Regions from separate parts of the Colwellia sp. 6M3 genome, predicted to be linked through region 3. Evidence: predicted binding sites of a transcription regulator. Region 3 holds the regulator's gene; each other region holds the start of a gene.
What was found. Region 3 encodes LexA, which represses DNA repair genes until DNA is damaged. Its sites were predicted from a motif close to TACTGTATNNNNATACAGTA; they were not measured.

Region 1: a site for LexA is predicted at 2,903-2,922, ahead of H4J50_RS11595 (DNA recombination protein RmuC). Genes of this name have one in related genera too.
Region 2: a site for LexA is predicted at 2,223-2,242, ahead of H4J50_RS04925 (DNA topoisomerase III). Genes of this name have one in related genera too.
Region 4: a site for LexA is predicted at 2,514-2,533, ahead of dinB (DNA polymerase IV). Genes of this name have one in related genera too.

What each region holds. Positions count from the first base shown of each region.
Region 1 is NZ_JACGWF010000048.1:26,085-30,634, reverse strand. It holds gene pabB (aminodeoxychorismate synthase component I) at 1-1,039, opposite strand, end outside; gene H4J50_RS11600 (fumarate hydratase) at 1,214-2,740, shown strand; gene H4J50_RS11595 (DNA recombination protein RmuC) at 2,935-4,383, shown strand; gene H4J50_RS11590 (GGDEF domain-containing protein) at 4,507-4,550, shown strand, end outside.
Region 2 is NZ_JACGWF010000014.1:5,385-9,934, forward strand. It holds gene H4J50_RS04910 (alpha/beta hydrolase) at 206-1,333, opposite strand; gene H4J50_RS04915 (hypothetical protein) at 1,410-1,847, opposite strand; gene H4J50_RS04920 (cysteine-rich CWC family protein) at 1,920-2,126, opposite strand; gene H4J50_RS04925 (DNA topoisomerase III) at 2,301-4,256, shown strand; gene H4J50_RS04930 (LysR family transcriptional regulator) at 4,285-4,550, opposite strand, start outside.
Region 3 is NZ_JACGWF010000023.1:21,070-25,619, reverse strand. It holds gene coxB (cytochrome c oxidase subunit II) at 1-1,146, opposite strand, end outside; gene lexA (transcriptional repressor LexA) at 1,737-2,351, opposite strand; gene H4J50_RS07165 (cupin domain-containing protein) at 2,621-2,986, shown strand; gene oxyR (DNA-binding transcriptional regulator OxyR) at 3,277-4,176, shown strand; gene ahpF (alkyl hydroperoxide reductase subunit F) at 4,324-4,550, opposite strand, start outside.
Region 4 is NZ_JACGWF010000056.1:9,357-13,906, reverse strand. It holds gene H4J50_RS12560 (pepsin/retropepsin-like aspartic protease family protein) at 1-51, opposite strand, end outside; gene H4J50_RS12555 (MBL fold metallo-hydrolase) at 287-1,147, opposite strand; gene dinB (DNA polymerase IV) at 1,389-2,462, opposite strand; gene nhaD (sodium:proton antiporter NhaD) at 2,796-4,217, opposite strand.

The DNA of each region.
Region 1 (4,550 bases), on a different contig from region 3:
CAATCATCAGGTTTTCTGCTTTGTCCTTACTTGCTTGCTTCAGTTCATCAGCATTAGCTTGATCTAACGTGGCATTATCACTGCGAGGACGTGTACCTTTAATCGGTTTACTTTGTACTTTTTTATCAACTAATTGCAAGAAACGCTCAGGTGAAATACTTAAAACCGCATTGCTATCAAAACGTAAAAATGCGGAAAAGGGCGCTTTGTTTTCGTGTCGAAGGGCGCAATATGCTTGAAACTCATTGCCGGTGTATTGGGCTGTGAAACGCTGTGCTAAATTGATTTGATAACAATCACCAGAAAGTAAATAGTTTTGAACTTGCTGAAATTTATCGTGATACTGCTCTTGACTCATATTTGATTGCCAAGGCGTTGTAAGCTTGAAATTATTTTGCTTTATATTTTTATTTACTAAAGAGGCAGCGTTGTCCTGAGTACTTTGTTGGTGTGTTTGTTTTATTGCTAAGTTAAAAAACTGGGTGATTTCGGCTCTTTTATTATCGAGACATAACATCCAAACTTGCTGTAATTTTCGGTCAAAAATTAAGGCTTGATGATAAATACCTACCGCCATTTCAGGTATATCAATATCTTTATTATTTTGTTGTTGTATTACTTCGAAACGTTTGCCTAGATCGTATGCGAAATAACCAAGAGCCCCGCCTTTAAATGGCAGTTCTTGGGGTGTTAAAATTATATTTTCAAAACTGACTTGTTGTTCACGCTTTAATAGTAATAGTGGGTCTTCTTCACTGTTATATTGGCTATTGTCTTGAATGTTTTTGACGGTGGTGATTTTGCCATTGGTGGTCAATGTTATCGTAGGTTGCCAAACTAAAATGTCATAACGGCTATCAATGTGCTGACTTTCACACGAATCTAACCACATTGCCCAAGGTTGTTCGGCAATTGCAGAAAACAGAGATTGGCTACAAAACGCTAATTCATGGGTAAATAATTTAGCTGTTAATGAACTTGATAGTTGTTTTACTGAATTAGTTGGCAAAGTATTCTCACACAATTTATGTTTAGTCATTATACCTAATGCCATTACCATTGGCTTAATGACCATGTTTAAATCACTTCAGGGTTATATGATGTAATTTATTAGACTATTTGATACTGGTAGCTATTTAACAAGCAAGGTATGATATCGGCAAATTTATAACTTTCAACTCTTCTCTCGCCCAATTAACAAAAAGAGACCGTTATGGCTATTATTAAACAACAAGATTTAATCGAAAGTGTTGCAGATGCATTGCAATATATTTCTTATTACCATCCGTTAGACTTTATTCAAGCGCTTGAAAAGGCTTATCATAAAGAAGAAAGTCAGGCAGCTAAAGATGCCATTGCGCAAATTTTAATTAACTCTCGTATGTCAGCTCATGGTAAACGACCTATATGTCAAGATACCGGCATTGTTACCTGCTTTGTAAAAGTAGGGATGGCTGTACAGTGGGATAACACCGACATGACAGTGCAACAAATGGTCGATGAAGGTACTCGTCGAGCTTATCTTAATCCTGATAATCCACTACGTGCATCAATTGTTTCTGACCCTGCTGGCAAACGAATTAACACTAAAGATAATACTCCTGCCGTTGTTCATATTGAAATGGTACCAGGTGACCAAATCGATGTAATGATAGCGGCTAAAGGCGGCGGTAGCGAAAATAAAGCTAAAATGGCGATGTTAAACCCAAGTGACTCTATTGCAGACTGGGTTGTTAAAACCTTACCTACAATGGGCGCGGGTTGGTGTCCACCGGGTATGTTAGGTATAGGTATTGGTGGTACGGCCGAAAAAGCCGGTGTTTTAGCTAAAGAAAGCTTGATGGAACCGGTAAATATTCAAGAGCTTATCGACCGTGGTCCTGAAAATGCAGAAGAAGAATTGCGTTTAGAAATTTATGACCGCGTAAATAAACTAGGTATCGGTGCTCAAGGTCTTGGCGGTTTAACAACCGTTGTTGATATTAAAATTATGTCAGTGCCAACGCATGCGGCATCAAAACCTGTTGTTATGATCCCAAACTGTGCCGCAACTCGCCATGTACATTTTCACCTTGATGGCTCAGGTCCTGCAGACTTAACACCACCTAAATTAGAAGACTGGCCTGAAATTACTTGGGAAGTGGGCGAAAATGTTCGTCGTGTTAATGTTGATGAACTATCAAAAGCTGATATTGGTGAATGGAAAACCGGTGAAACAGTATTGCTTAGCGGTACAATTTTAACTGGCCGTGACGCTGCTCATAAACGTATTCAAGAAATGTTAGCGGCTGGCGAAAAGCTACCAGTTGATTTTACTGATAAATTTATTTATTACGTTGGCCCAGTTGATGCCATCGGTGATGAAGCCGTAGGACCAGCAGGTCCTACAACAGCAACACGTATGGATAAATTCACAGAAATGATGCTTTCTGAAACTGGCTTACTTGGCACCATAGGTAAAGCTGAACGTGGCCCAGAAACTGTCGAATGTATTAAAAACCACAAATCGGTTTATTTGATGGCCGTTGGTGGAGCTGCTTATTTGGTTTCTAAAGCGATAAAGAAAGCAAGAGTTGTCGCTTTTGAAGACATGGGAATGGAAGCCATTTATGAATTTGTTGTTGAAGATATGCCGGTAACGGTTGCTGTTGATAGCTTAGGTGAGTCAGCACATGTAACAGGCCCAGCAATTTGGCAAGCAAAAATTGAAGAGCTTGATAGCAAGTTAAAAGCTAAGTAACTTTTAATTTAGCTATTTAGTATAGATAAAACGCTCATTATGGGCGTTTTTTTATATCGCTTATTTATAACAATAACTGAAATAAAGTTAGCTAAACTATTTCAGTGCCTACACGGCGTAAAGTAAATAACTATTAACCTTATCAATAAAGTATGCTTTAATAACTGTTCATACTTACAGTGTTTGGCAATGTAATGAATTCAATAGTTAATTCTCCCTGGTTAGCCTTAGAAAACTTCCCTACCTTAATTTTAGTTGCGCTAGTGTTACTGTTAAGCGTAGTCATTATTGTGTTGTTTTTGTTTAAAAAAATAAAAACTAACCACAATTCATTTGAAGCTCAGCAGCAACTTTTGCAACAACTGATAGAAAAAGTAAACTTAAGCTACGAAGTTAATGCCAGTAATCAACAGCAATTGCAGCAACAATTAAACTTTAATCATCAGCAATTAGCTACTCAGCAAAGTGAACTAAAAACCTACTTTGAGCAGCAAATTTCGGATTTTAAATTAAAGTTATTACGTCAACATGGTGAGCAAGGCGAAAAACAAGCACAACAATTGTACAGCCATAATGAACAGCTTAAAAAAACGTTATATGAACATCATGTTACGTTTAGCAATAATCAACGTAATGCCACAGAGCAGCTCACGACGCAACTAACCGCCACATCTAAGCTAGGTCGAGAAGAAATGGCTAAATCGCTGCATTTGTCTAGTGAACAAATGGCGAAACGAATTGATGATTTAACCGTATCAACAGATAATCGATTAAAAGATATTAGTGGTCAGGTAGAGAAGCGCTTAGCGGATGGCTTTGAAAAGACCACCAAAACATTTAACGATATTCTCCAACGTTTAGCTTTAATTGATGATGCACAGAAAAAAATCACCGAGCTTTCTTCCAATGTGGTGAGTTTACAGGAAGTGTTGTCAGACAAACGTTCGCGTGGTGCCTTTGGCGAAGTACAACTAAATGCTTTAATTCGAAATGTGTTACCTGAGCAACATTTTGCGCTACAGCACACCTTATCAAATGGTAAAATTGCCGACTGTATTCTATTTCTACCTAAGCCAACAGGTAATGTTGTTGTAGACTCTAAATTCCCTCTCGAAAGTTATAAAAAAATGGCTGACAACACCTTAGGTGAATTTGAGCGTAAAGCTGCAGAACGACAATTTAAGCTAGATATTAAAAAACATATCAATGATATTAGTGATAAATACCTAATTGAAAAAGAAACCGCTGATGGTGCGGTAATGTTTATTCCTGCTGAAGCCATTTTCGCAGAGATACATGCCCACCACAGCGATCTCGTTGACTATGCTAACAAAAAGCGCGTGTGGTTAGCTTCACCAACCACTTTAATGGCTATTTTAACCACGGCACGTTCGGTATTAAAAGATGAAGCCACCCGTAAACAAATTCATGTGATTCAAGCGCATTTGTCTCATCTTTCTACTGATTTTTCACGTTTTAAAGGCCGTTTTGCTAATTTAGCAAAACACATAGATCAGGCCGCAAGTGACGTAAAACAAATTCATACTTCGGCAGATAAAATTAGTAGTCGTTTTGAAAAAATAGAGCAGGTAGAATTAAAACAAGAAGAAAAAGAACAGAGTGTTGGAATATCCGCCGATTAAAAGCCTAAGATCGAAATGGCCTTTATTGCGATTAACCAAAACTCATTTTTTATTATAAATTTTGTTGCTGGTTTTGCAGCATAAAAAAGTCAGCTTTGTCGACTTTGTATTTTGGAGTTTCGCTTGATTCAGTTTTTCAGCGGTTTTAGAAGCAGCATTATTAGTTT
Region 2 (4,550 bases), on a different contig from region 3:
GTGTAGACAAAGCCTATAAGGTAATGTTCATTAGAAAATGTAAAAAGGAGTATCAAAAGTAAGCAAGTATAGGTTTTCAAGAGAAAAGTGTTGAGCAGTTAAAATCAGTTTATTGGTAATGTATTAAGATAAACTAAGCAGTACTCATAAACCCGCTTAGTTTTTAAAACTTACATATTAGCTTTAACCATTAAAGTAGTACTATTTAGGTTAATCGCCATACTTGTGCCGATTTACACTGTCTATTTCGGGTACTATCTTCGTAAGGAATGCCGTCAATACTCTGCCTAATATCTTCGTTAACCGTGGCCCATAAATAATAGCTATGCTCAGTTATACCGCCAACAATTTTAGAACAGTTTACTTGGCTGACTTTGTTGTGTAACTGCATAGGTCTAGCCGTACCGTTATGTCCTAGTCTATCTGTATTACCTTTGGTGTAATCAGAAATATACATCGCTAAATCACCATTGTTGTAATAAACCGTGACTTGCTTTGCTAGCCTATGCAAATTAACCATCGGGCGATCTTCTTCGAAAATATTATCGTCAACATCAGGTGCACACATAAATATATGCTGAAACAATTGCGGAAAGTGTTTGTGGTTGTTGAGTTTATCTAATGAAACTAAAGCATGCTGTAAAACATAATTACCCATTGAGTGGCAAAGTAAATGCAATTGTTGACCACATTCTTCAATCAAAGGGTCTTTATGAGTGGGTCTGAGAGTCATCAGGAAATCGCGTAATTTAAGAAAACCACGTGCTACTGCGATACTTGAGTCTCTTGCATCGTTACGATCAGATAAGTAAGCTTTATTTTTCATCATTGCGCCATTTGAAGGCCAAGAAAACAAAAACACACTGGTATCTTTTTGCTCGTCGTCATCATGAGAATGGCGGTTTAGCATCAACTCTAGGGCTAAAGCTGAAGAGACCGCTTCAAACCAATCTACATTAAAGCCATGGATAAAAACGACGAGATCTTTTTTCGATTCCATTTGTTTTTTGAGTGCTTGAAAAGCTTTGATAGAGGGTAGTGGTGAATTTTTTGTCCCCTTAAGATCTTCAGGTTCTTCAAATGCAGATATAAGGTGTTTCTTACGCAGTTTTTTCTCAATATAACCCGCTAAGCTTTCCCCATCCCCGGTGCGATTATCAACACTATCATTCAGGTGTTCTTTTACTTTATTAGCACTAACATCAACACTAACGTGCCCAAAGCGTAAATTGTTAGCCCGATCAGCACTAAAGTCTTGTCCGTAACTATCAGGAGACCAGCGATCACCAAGGTGGTTTCTGTTTGTAGCATAATATAATGTTAATGTGAGCATACTATCATCCAGCAACAATAAATTTAATTACAATAATTGTAGCTAAAATATTGCCGCTAACAAGTGAACTAATGGGTTATCTTAATTTTATGCGCTGAACAATTTTCTGCAATAAGTTGGCTTGGCCTAACTTGAGCGCCGCGTCATCATAATTACTGTTGAGTATTTTTATACGCATAGAATAAGTTGCTCCATGCCCCCAGGGCCACCAGATAACTGCCAACGCAGGAAACTCTTCAGTAGCAGGCTTGGTAAAAATTATCTGTTCCTTATTTAGGTTAGCTAATTCACCCAGTTCATATTTAAGTGATTTTGGCGCTTTTTTAATATTTTTTTTATGCCATTCATCATTAAATATACGACGTAAAATAGTTAAAATTCGCTCTTTCTTTTCCCATGAAAACTCGGTCAGTAATACTGACTGCTGCTCTTCCAAGCGCCAAGTAAGTTCATCGCCTAATGGTGTAGTAATAGAGCTAAATATAGTGTCTTGTTTTTTATTGTTATATGACACAAAATCCCCCTTGTTATTGATTAAATTAAATAATTTTTTATAAAAAAGATACTAACACGTTATTGTAACTGGTTAAGACTTATCGACAATGTTGTCGAAGTTAAACTTATCAATACACTTTTTACAAATGCACGACTTACCCAATAATGTTTGTGGTACTTCACTCAGTAATTCGGGTTTAACTTCACTTTTTGTGCACCAACACGGAGTATCCGCATTTACAGCACAAAAATTACTTTGTTGGCATAAAGGGCATCGATTTGTCTCAAGGCTTGGCATTATGGGCTCTTTTGATGTTGTTTTTATAAATAAGGAAAGTAGCATAACTTAACTAACAGGAGAATATTTAGCTATAATATCTGAGTTACTTTAATTTACTGTATAAATAAACAGTTTAAGGTGCTAGGCTAATAAAAGGTTTATCCGTTACAACTCTTTAAACAAGTATACACTTTGAAACTATATATCGCTGAAAAGCCAAGTTTAGGTCGAGCTATAGCTGCCGCTCTCCCTAAACCTCAAAAAAATCATCAAGGCTATATCGCGCTTGCTAATGGCGATGTAGTGAGTTGGTGTATTGGCCATATTCTTGAACAAGCAAATCCTGAAAACTACGATCCAGCGTTTAAAAAATGGCAAATGGCGCACTTGCCTATAGTGCCTGAGCAATGGCAACTTAAGCCAAAAACACAAACCCGTGCACAGCTCACGGTTTTAAGAAAACTCGTTAAACAGGCTGACGAAATAATACATGCTGGTGACCCTGACCGAGAAGGCCAGCTATTGGTTGATGAAGTCATCGATTTTCTAAAAGTACCGGCACAGAAAAAGCAGAATATTCAACGGTTATTGATCAGTGATTTAAACTTACCTGCCGTAAAAAGATCGCTCGCTAACTTACAAAGCAATCAACTTTATATGCCATTATCTATTTCTGCCCTGGCACGTTCTCGGGCTGATTGGCTGTATGGCATAAACTTAACTCGGGCTTATACCTTACAAGGGCAAAAAGCTGGCTTTAATAGCGTATTATCTGTGGGCAGGGTGCAAACGCCGCTGCTAGGTTTAGTGGTTAGACGCCAACAAGAAATAGACAACTTTATTGCGAAAAACTTTTATGATGTACACGCACACTTACAAACTGATAGTCAGGCAAAGTTTATTGCAAAGTGGCAACCCAGTGACGCTTGTCAGCCTTATATGGATGAAGAAGGGCGCGTACTCAATAAAGCTTTAGCGGAAAACGTGGTCAGCCGCATTAATAATCAAACTGCGGTAGTGAGTGAGGTTGACGAACAACAGAAAAAACAGGCTGCGCCGTTGCCTTATAATTTATCGTCTTTACAGATTGATGCAGCCAAAATATATTCATTAAACGCGAAACTGGTACTCGATGTTTGTCAGGCCTTGTATGAAAAGCACAAGTTGATCACATACCCTCGCTCAGATTGTCGCTATTTACCGAAAGAACATCATGCTCAAGCTAAAGGCATTATAGCCATGTTAGCTAACGCCGATGAAACCTATGCCAAGTTTGCACAAGATGCTGATAGTTCGTTAAAAAGTAAAGCATGGAATAACGCCAAAGTTACAGCGCATCATGCCATTATACCAACTGAAAAATCTGCCAATAAATTAACCTTGAACCCGTTTGAAAAGAAAATTTATTTTCTTATTGTAAGGCAATATTTGGCACAGTTTTATCCTGTCTATCAATATAACCAGTCTCGAATTAGCGTGTTAATTGCCGGGGGTACATTCAGTGCTAATGCTAAAACGCCTATAGCTCAAGGCTGGAAAGTGTTATTTCAGCGCACGAAAAGTAAATCTAATAAAGTCGATCAAAGTGATGAAAATACTGAATGCCAGCTAACACATCAATCATTGCCTAAGCTGGTAAAGGGCGAGCAACTACAATGTCTTCATGGTGAATTAATCAGTCGAATGACACAAGCACCTAAACAATTTACTGATGCTAGCCTATTAAGTGCCATGACAGGTATCGCTCGTTATGTCAGCGACAATACAATCAAAAAAATGTTACGTGAAACCGATGGTTTAGGTACTGAAGCAACCCGTGCAGGCATTATTGATTTGTTATTTAAACGTGGATATTTAGAGCGTAAAGGCAAGAATATTCATGCAACGGCTATTGGAGCATCCTTAATTAATGCACTGCCTATGGCTGCAACATTACCCGATATGACCGCACATTGGGAGGCAACACTCACCAACATCAGTGAGAAAAAAAGTCGCTATGAAGATTTAATCAGCCCGTTAACGTTAACGATAGCCGAGATGATTAAGCAGTCGGAACAGCAATCTTTTGCACAGTTGCCCAAAGTGGCTTTTAAGCGAAAATCAAAAGCTAAAAAGTCTAGTACTTGGAAAAAAAAGCCGATTAATTAATATTACAGAAATAGCTAACATTTGTTGATTAGCAATCAATAAATAGCGACTTCATAAAATCGTAAAATACGTCAGTTTTTCGGGTTGTTAAACTGTTTTGTGGTCGTAGAAACCAAACTGGCGCATCACTTTTCGCCATTACTTCAGGCATAACCTCAACTAAAGCGCCGTTATTTAACTCATCTTTAATCGCAATTTTTGATTTTATCGTAATACCGTGTCCTGCAATGGCTGCTTGGGTCATATTGTCAGAGTTTGAAATAGTAAAACGTGTTGGCGCATTAAAACTTTGTA
Region 3 (4,550 bases):
AATAACGTCAGTAACTTGCTCTGTTACATCTTCTACTACATCTTCAACAACATCTAAAATACCGGTACTTGCGGCGCCCGACACTGCTTTTACATCAGCAGCTTGCACAGCATCACCCGTATTGTTACCCCAAGCATTACGCTCGTAAGTAACGACTGCAGCAATTTCTTTTAAGCTTAATTGCTTGCCGTAACCTTGCATACCTGTACCAGCTTTACCGTTAAACACTATATCTATGTGCTCACTAGCTGGACCTGTTGTAGCAACAGCACTGCCTTTAAGGGCAGGAAATGCTGGAGGTAAACCTTGACCGCTAACTTGGTGACAAGCTGCACAATAAGCAGTGTAGGTTGTTTCACCGAGTTGCATTAGCTCTTCTAGAGGAACAGAAGCATTTAATGAAGCCGCTTCAGCTGCTGCTGCATTTGCCTTCAATTGTTTTTGATCATCAAGCCAAATTGCATAATCAGCTTCTGATTTAACTTCAACCACAATCGGCATAAAGCCGTGATCTTTACCACACAACTCAGCACATTGGCCGCGATAAATACCGGGTTCATCTACTTTCGTCCAAGCTTCATTAATAAAGCCAGGGTTAGCATCTTGTTTAACCGCAAATGCCGGTACCCACCAAGCGTGAATAACATCATCAGAAGTAATAACAAACCGTACTTTTTTATTGGTTGGAATAACTAAATGACGATCAACTTCTAACAGGTAGTTTTCACCTTTCTCTGCTGAAGTACCGTCTTGGTTTTCATACTGTTCGCGTGGAGTAGAAAGTACTGAATAGAATTCGATATCTTGATCGAAATACTTATAATGCCATTTCCACTGAGAACCAGTAACTTGAATCGTCAAATCCGCATCATCGTTATTTTCCATATCAATGAGCGTAATAGTGGCAGGAACAGCCATCGCGATTAGAATAACGACAGGAATTGCCGTCCAAAGAATTTCAACTTTTGTGCTTTCATGGAAGGTTGATGGTTTAAAGCCTTTTGATTTACGGTGAAAAACCATAGACCAAAACATGGCACCAAATACCACAACACCAATAGCAGTACAGATATAGAGTACCAGCATATGTAAATCATATACGTCTCTACTGACATCCGTAACGCCCTTGGTCAAATTCAGTGGCATATCTGCCCAAACCGAACTGGACAACAAGCCCCCTAGCAACAGCAAACCTAGGTTACGTCTCTTCACTCGACATCTCCTTCACCCTTTTGAGGCAAAACAACACAGATTCATCATGAAAGCTGACTGTTTTGCGCATACATTTATTATTATTTAAGTGACGCATTAACAGACAACCGTCAATTACGCCCTATTGTTATGTTTGTACGTTTTCTAGACTAGAATTACTTAAAACTTGATCGGGGTCAAATTAAAATTTCAAAAGCATGAAAAATAAAAACCAATAAATACAATAGAGTATTAACCCTAAACTAAGCGAAGCGTCCATTTTTAAAAGGGTATGTAGAATGTTTGTTTTTTGTTCTGAGATGTTTTTTTGTACTGAATAATAAATAATCAGCCACACAATGCGCTGTATAAAAAACCTGCATAAAGCCGATTTTACGAGCGAATAGCACAATAACTCAGTTTAAAAAAGTAAGTGGGATAATGTATGACCAAATATAAGCAAAAGCAGATTTAAACGCTTAGTTTAAATCTGCTTAATGTTACGGGAAATGAATAGAAAATAATTAAAGTAGATGAATAAGTGATTACATCCAATCGGCCGATCGAATTACACCCACTGCCAACCCTTCAATATTAAATTGTTGAGATGTTAAATCTACTTTAATAGGTGAAAAATCGTCGTTTTCAGCATGTAAATAAACCACATTGCCTTCACGTTTAAAGCGCTTAACCGTAACATCATCTTCAACACGAGCAACAATTACTTGGCCATTTTGTACATCTGTTGTTTGATGAACCGCTAATAGGTCACCATCAAAAATACCTATATTTTTCATACTTTCGCCGCTAACACGTAATAAATAATCAGCCGCAGGATGAAATAGACTGCCATCAATTTTATAGTGCTGCTCTACATGCTCTTGCGCTAAAATAGGCTCTCCTGCTGCAACTCGCCCTACAAGTGGTAATCCATCTTCTTGTATAAATTCTTCTGCAAGGCGAATACCGCGTGATGTACCGGGCAGCATTTCTATATAGCCCTTTTTAGCTAATGCTTTTAAATGCTCTTCTGCTGCATTGGCTGACTTAAAGCCAAAGTTAGTCGCAATTTCAGCTCGCGTTGGTGGCATACCTGTATCTGAAATTTTTTCTCTAATCAGATCAAATATCTGCTGTTGTCTTGGTGTTAAAGGGCGCATTTATATTCCTTAAGCGACTGAAGGTTAAGCCTGTATTTTTAAACAGTATTACTGTTATTGTATACAGGCTTAGAGTAAACGCAAGATCTTATTGTTCAATGAATAAGCGAGTAAGCTGATTTTAATGAAAGTTAGCGTTTTTTATTGTTTAAACATGCCATCGACAAATCAATTTTATCAATGATAAATAGATTAATTCAGGCATTGATGGTTTTAAGATTATTGAATAATGTAGTATTGCCATAGTGCTAAATTCCATCGGAGTAAAAATGCAATCTAAAGTCATTAATTTTAAAGATAAGTTTACTAAATTTTCCGACCATTGGTCCCCTCGTGTAATCGCTGAAATGAATGATTATCAATTTAAATTAGTTAAAGTTGAAGGTGAGTTTGTTTGGCATAACCACCCTGATACTGATGAGGTTTTTATTGTGATTGAAGGTGAGCTTAATATCGAATTACCAGATGGTGTTGTCACCCTATCCTCGGGCGAATTATTTGTAATACCTAAAGGTATTGAACATAAGCCCGTTGCTAATAAAGAATGTAAAATTATGATAATAGAGCCCAAAGGTGTCGTTAATACGGGTGATGAAACCACTAACCTCACCGCTCAAAATAACTTATGGGTATAATTTATCAGGCTGGTGATGAGTTTTTTAATGAGTGATTGAATTGAGTATCTTTGGGTTTTCAACAGGCAAGATAAAACTAATGATGGTGTTTAGTTGATTCAAAACGAACAAGCTCATTATAAGAATTAATATATTTTGCACTGAAAATTTACTTCTCTGCATTCACTCTTTTTAAGTAAATGGCTACAGCCCTTTGAGCTCATTACATATTTAGTGCAATGTAGCCAAAGCTATGTGCTTAAGTTAAAATCTATTAACTATTAAATTTCTTATTGCCATAGATTTTAACAATGATAAAAATACGAGATCTCGAATACTTAACAGCTATCGCGCAATACAAGCACTTTGGACATGCAGCAGAGGCTTGCTTTGTAAGCCAGCCTACCTTAAGTGGGCAAATTCAGAAGTTAGAACAACGACTTAAGTTAACGCTAATTGAGCGACAACCTCGTAACGTAATGCTAACGCCGGCAGGCGAAAAACTCGTTCAACAAGCCCAGCAAGTACTGAACGCAGCAAATAACTTTGAAGAAGCGGCTAAAGCTTTATTAGATCCCCTTTCGGGTGATTTGCACATAGGTTTAATTCCCACGCTAGCGCCTTATATACTGCCGCATATTATGCCGACCTTGAACAGTAACCTAACAAAAATAAACTTCTATCTTCATGAAAATAGAACCCAAGATTTATTACAACAGTTGGAAACAGGCAAGCTCGATATTTTAATTTTGCCTTGGCTACCAGAAATGGCACGTTTTGAACGATATGATTTATTTACTGAGCCTTTAGTCATGACAACGTCTGCATCACATCCACTCGCTAACAGATCTACTGTAACGTTTGATGATTTGCACAATCAAAAAATTCTTACTTTAGAAGATGGGCATTGTTTAAGAGACCAAGCTATGGGTTATTGTTTTAGTGCTGGGGCTGAAGAAGATCATAGTTTTCGAGCCACCAGCCTTGAAACTTTACGTTACATGGTGGCAAGTAATATGGGAATTACATTAATGCCGCAGCTTGCGACTATGAATTATGCACCACAAAAACATATACATTATATTCCGTTTCAACATCCACAGCCTATGCGCGAAATTGTATTACTTTGCCGAACTGGCTACGCAAGAATGGAGAGTGTTAGAGCCGTTGTGAGTCATATTAGCACTGCCGTAAAGGGCTTATTGGATTAATATTTTTATTTATAGGCTTTGCTTAATAATTTTATTTAACAATTTTTGAGCATAAGTTTTATGTGATCACTCGCTAGCTAAAAGCTAGACAACAAAAAACGCTATTGCTTATCACAATAGCGTTTTTATAACTAAAGCTACCCAAGTCTATGCGGCAACGTCGTTAATACCTTTATCTTCAAGTGGATTTGGTGTTCTTATTAAGTAATCAAATGCACCTAACGCAGCTGTTGCGCCACTTCCCATGGCAATAATAATTTGTTTAAAAGGTGTGTTAGTTACATCGCCAGCGGCATAAACACCTGCGAGATTAGTTTCACCCTTTTGATTAATAATAACTTCGCCACGCTCGGTTAAATCAACGCTACCTTTTA
Region 4 (4,550 bases), on a different contig from region 3:
ATTACATTTGAGTGTTAAAAATAAGAAAATGCTCGATAGTAATATTTTCAAAGTTAGTCCTTTAAGTTTATAGTCCATTAAAATACGTTTTATTTTGTATCGTTAACTTTTGTATCTTCACTTCATTAAAAATTAAGTGAAGTCGTTATTAAGGTCGAATAAAAAAACCTAATATTAAGCGTTAAAAAGCGTTTAATATTAGGTTTATGCTTCATCAATACTTTACATTTTTTCGAGTAGGTATTGATTAATATTGCCCCGTTATATTACCTTGTAAAATTGTTACTTACTGCAAATCTGCGACTAAGGTTTTAAGCCATTTTTCTTCAGTAATAAATGCCCAAGACAAATGTTTATATTTTTCACCAATACCGTCGGTAAGTATTTGCTGCTCAGATTTGCCTGCGGCCAATGCTGTAGAAACTTTATTAATACTAAACTCCATCATTTCAGCAAAGGCTAATAAACTCTTTTTGTCGGTTAAATTGCCGTGCCCTGGAATAATTACCACATCATCAGGTGTATTTTTTAGCATGTGTTTAACACCGGCTAAATACCCTTTAACACTGCCGCCACTTTTTAAATCGACATAAGGAAAACCAACTTCAAAAAATAAATCCCCCGTATGCAATACATTGGCTTTTTTAAAGTAAACATAAGTGTCACCATCAGTATGACCTTTTGGTAAATGTGTTAACTGAACTTCTTCATTATCTAAATAAATAGTAATACCGTCTTTGTAAGTTACCACAGGTAAACTTTCAGTATGATGATCGGTTTTATTACTCAAACGATTACGAACATTTTCATGAGCAAATATCGGCGCTTTATGTGAGAAGAATTTGTTACTACCAGTATGATCGCCATGAAAATGGGTGTTGATAACATACTTAAGCTCTTTATCTTCTATGCCCTTCATCGCGGCTTCAATTTTTTCTGCTAATGGAGCAAATTTATCATCAACCAGCAATAAACCTTTATCTGTAGCTAATACACCAATATTACCTCCCGGACCTTGTAACATATAAACGTTACCCGCTGCAGGTTGTACCGTTATTTCTGCTTCTGCCATTTCTTGAGCACTGGTTGACACGCTCACAACAGCACTCAAAAGTATTGTTATTGCTACTAGAGATTTTTTAAACATAATTACCCTATTGTATTTAGTATGTTGGACTTGAGAATTTGATATTGATTAAACGCAAAAGCCATTAATAAAACTATGCCTACATATTACCCTTACAAACAAAATTAATACTACTTAATTAAGTCAGTATAAATAATAATTCACTCATAATTCTAATGCACCGTTTAGATATCTATACAAAGAAAATGTGAAAATTAAAGGTGAGTTAATTTAAAAGCGCTAGAACAGAGCTAGAACAGAGCTAGAACAAGTCTAGCTGACTCTGATTATCAATACTACTGTGCTCAGAAAAGCCCAATGACAAACCAATTAATCGAACTTTTCGATTATTAGCTCTTGTCATGGCTTTTTGAAATAGCTCGAGAAAAATAGCTTCAAGACAATCTTTAGATTGCATATCAACGGTGGTTTGCTGAAAGTCGGCAAATTTAATTTTTACCGTTTGTTTACTGATTTGCCGATCGTCATGTTTTGCTAAGCGTAATTTAAGCTTGCTAAATAAACTTAAAAGTATCACTTGGCATTGCTCGATAGAATCAATATCTTCTGCCATTGTTTTTTCTATCGCTAGTGACTTTCTAACACGTGATGTTTCAAGCGCTCTATCGTCGATACCAAAGCTTCGTTGGAATAACGCATTAGCAAACTTACCAACAATAGAATGAAGCTTTGCAACAGAGCTTGCCCTAACATCTGCGCAACTTTCAAAGCCATAGGCTTTTAATTTATCACTGGTTTTTGGCCCAATACCCGGGATTTTTTTCAACGACAAGTTTTCAACAAATGTACTAATATCCTCAGGAGCAACAACACATTGTCCATTAGGCTTATTTTCATCACTGGCAATTTTAGCTAAAAACTTATTAGGGGCAATACCAGCAGAAGCGGTAAGGTTTAGCTCATTATAAATATCGCGTCGAATTTGTTCAGCAATTAAAGTAGCACTGCCAAAAAACAAAGGAGAGTCGGTAACATCAAGATAGGCTTCATCAAGTGACAAAGGCTCAATTAAGTCGGTGTAACGTAGGAATATAGCTCTGATTTGTTGTGACACTTGCTGATAAACTGACATTCGACCATTAACAATAATAAGTTCAGGACAAAGCGCCTTCGCCCTTGCATTTGGCATAGCTGAACGTACACCAAACTCGCGCGCTTTATAATTACAAGTACAAAGTACACTGCGCGGTCCGTTTCCACCAACAGCAATAGGGACATTACGCCATTCAGGATTATCACGCATTTCCACTGCAGCGTAAAAGCAGTCCATGTCGATATGAATTATCTTTTTCTGTGAGTGGCGAGTTCTAATCATTTATCATTCCATTTAATAATAAACTGTATTTATATTAACTTAATTACACTTAACTGTATAAAAACACAGTCACTTTACCATGTAAAAAAATTACGTCAATACGCGAGTATCAAACAATAATAAAATTGGACCATTCAGCTTTGTAAAATATGTAAGATATGCATCAGAACTGACGATTTAAGAATTGAAAGGTTATTTGATGTAACTATTTTCGGCAGACATAATTGGTGAGTAAAATTTAATAAATATACTGTCTATAATCACTGTTTTTTATAGTCATTATAGACAGTTAACTGTTTGTAAAATAATTAGTTTATGTAAACTAAAATCATCTTAGCCATTAATTAAAAAGTGTACACCAATACTTGCTGCATAACCTAGCGCGATAACCCAGCTCCACTTTAAGTGGCCTATAAAGGAATAAACACCTTTCGTTTGTCCCATTAAGGCGACACCGGCTGCTGATCCTATTGACAATAAACTACCACCAACACCTGCTGTCATGGTGACTAATAGCCATTGTTGAAGATCCATCGCTGGGTTCATACTCAACACGGCAAATACGACAGGAATATTATCTACAATGGCCGATAGCACGCCGACAGCAATGTTGGCATACGTTGGACTCCAATTACTGTATAGCGCTTCAGAAACTAAGCTTAAGTAGCCCATAAAGCCCAAACCGCCAACGCACATCACTACGCCGTAGAAAAACAGTAAAGTGTCCCACTCTGCACGGGCGATTTTGTCAAAAATATCAAAAGGTATGATATTGCCTAGCTTTTTCAATTCTTCTGAGTCATTTTCAGCTTCTGCTTTATTGCGCTTTTTATCTAAAGAGCGTGGTAGGCTCATACGTAAATAAAAACCAAAGAACTTTAAGTAACCCAAGCCCATCATCATACCTAACACTGGCGGCATGTTAACAACACTGTGGCATAGTACAGCGGTAGCTATGGTCAAAATAAACAGGGCAACTATCCTTTTTGCTCCGCGTTTAATCTGAAAAGTTTCACTGACATCGGGTGTCGATTTTTCGTTGGAAATGAAAAAGCTCATGATGATTGCTGGCACTAAAAAGTTCACTAATGATGGAATAAACAACACAATAAATTGTTCAAATTTAACTAGCCCTGATTGCCAAATCATTAAGGTTGTAATATCACCAAACGGACTAAAAACACCACCGGCGTTAGCTGCGACAACAATATTAATACAAGCTAGATTGATAAATTTTTTATCATTGGATGCCACTTTTAAGATAATGGCGCACATCAACATGGCGGTAGTTAAGTTATTAGCAAAAGAAGAAATGGCGAATGCTAAAACCCCTGTCAACCAGAACAAAGAGCGCAAACTTAGGCCTTTTGACACCATCCACAAACGCAAGCCATCAAAAATACCGCGCTCTTCCATAGCATTAATATAAGTCATTGCTACTAATAGAAATAATAATAGCTGAGCATATTCAAGCAAGTTATGGTTAAAGGCTTCTTCTGCCTCAATAGGAACACCGTGCTGGGTATAAACCCAGCCAATAATTAGCCAAATAATACCCGCAGCGACGAGAACAGGTTTGGATTTTCTTAAGTGTATAACGTCCTCACCAATAACCAACACGTAAGCAATTGAAAAAAGAATGATGGCCGTGAGACCAAATATTGAATTGGTTAAATCAATACTGCCTGGACCAGCAGCCCAAGACGATGTAGAAACACAAAAAAGTGACAAGATTAATAATATTTTTTTAAACATAACGACCTAATGAACTAAATTTTGTTCTGGTTAATGCAGTTAACCAATGACTAACTAATGATTTACATTGGTTAATGCTATTTTCAATGTTTATATTGCTATGTATCCTGAACTTTGGATAAGTGAACTAATGCAGTTATATTGCGATTACTTAGCAAACGCTTATCCAAATCCCCGGTTATTTAACGCTGTAGATATTCGTTCCAGTTGACTATATCGAACCATCACGTCAGTACAGCTAAATAGCAGGCTAAGCACCATTTTTCGTCACCTATTTAACATCAAGGATTAAACTAATGTTGCCACAATATTATAATCCTCAACGTAGCTGAC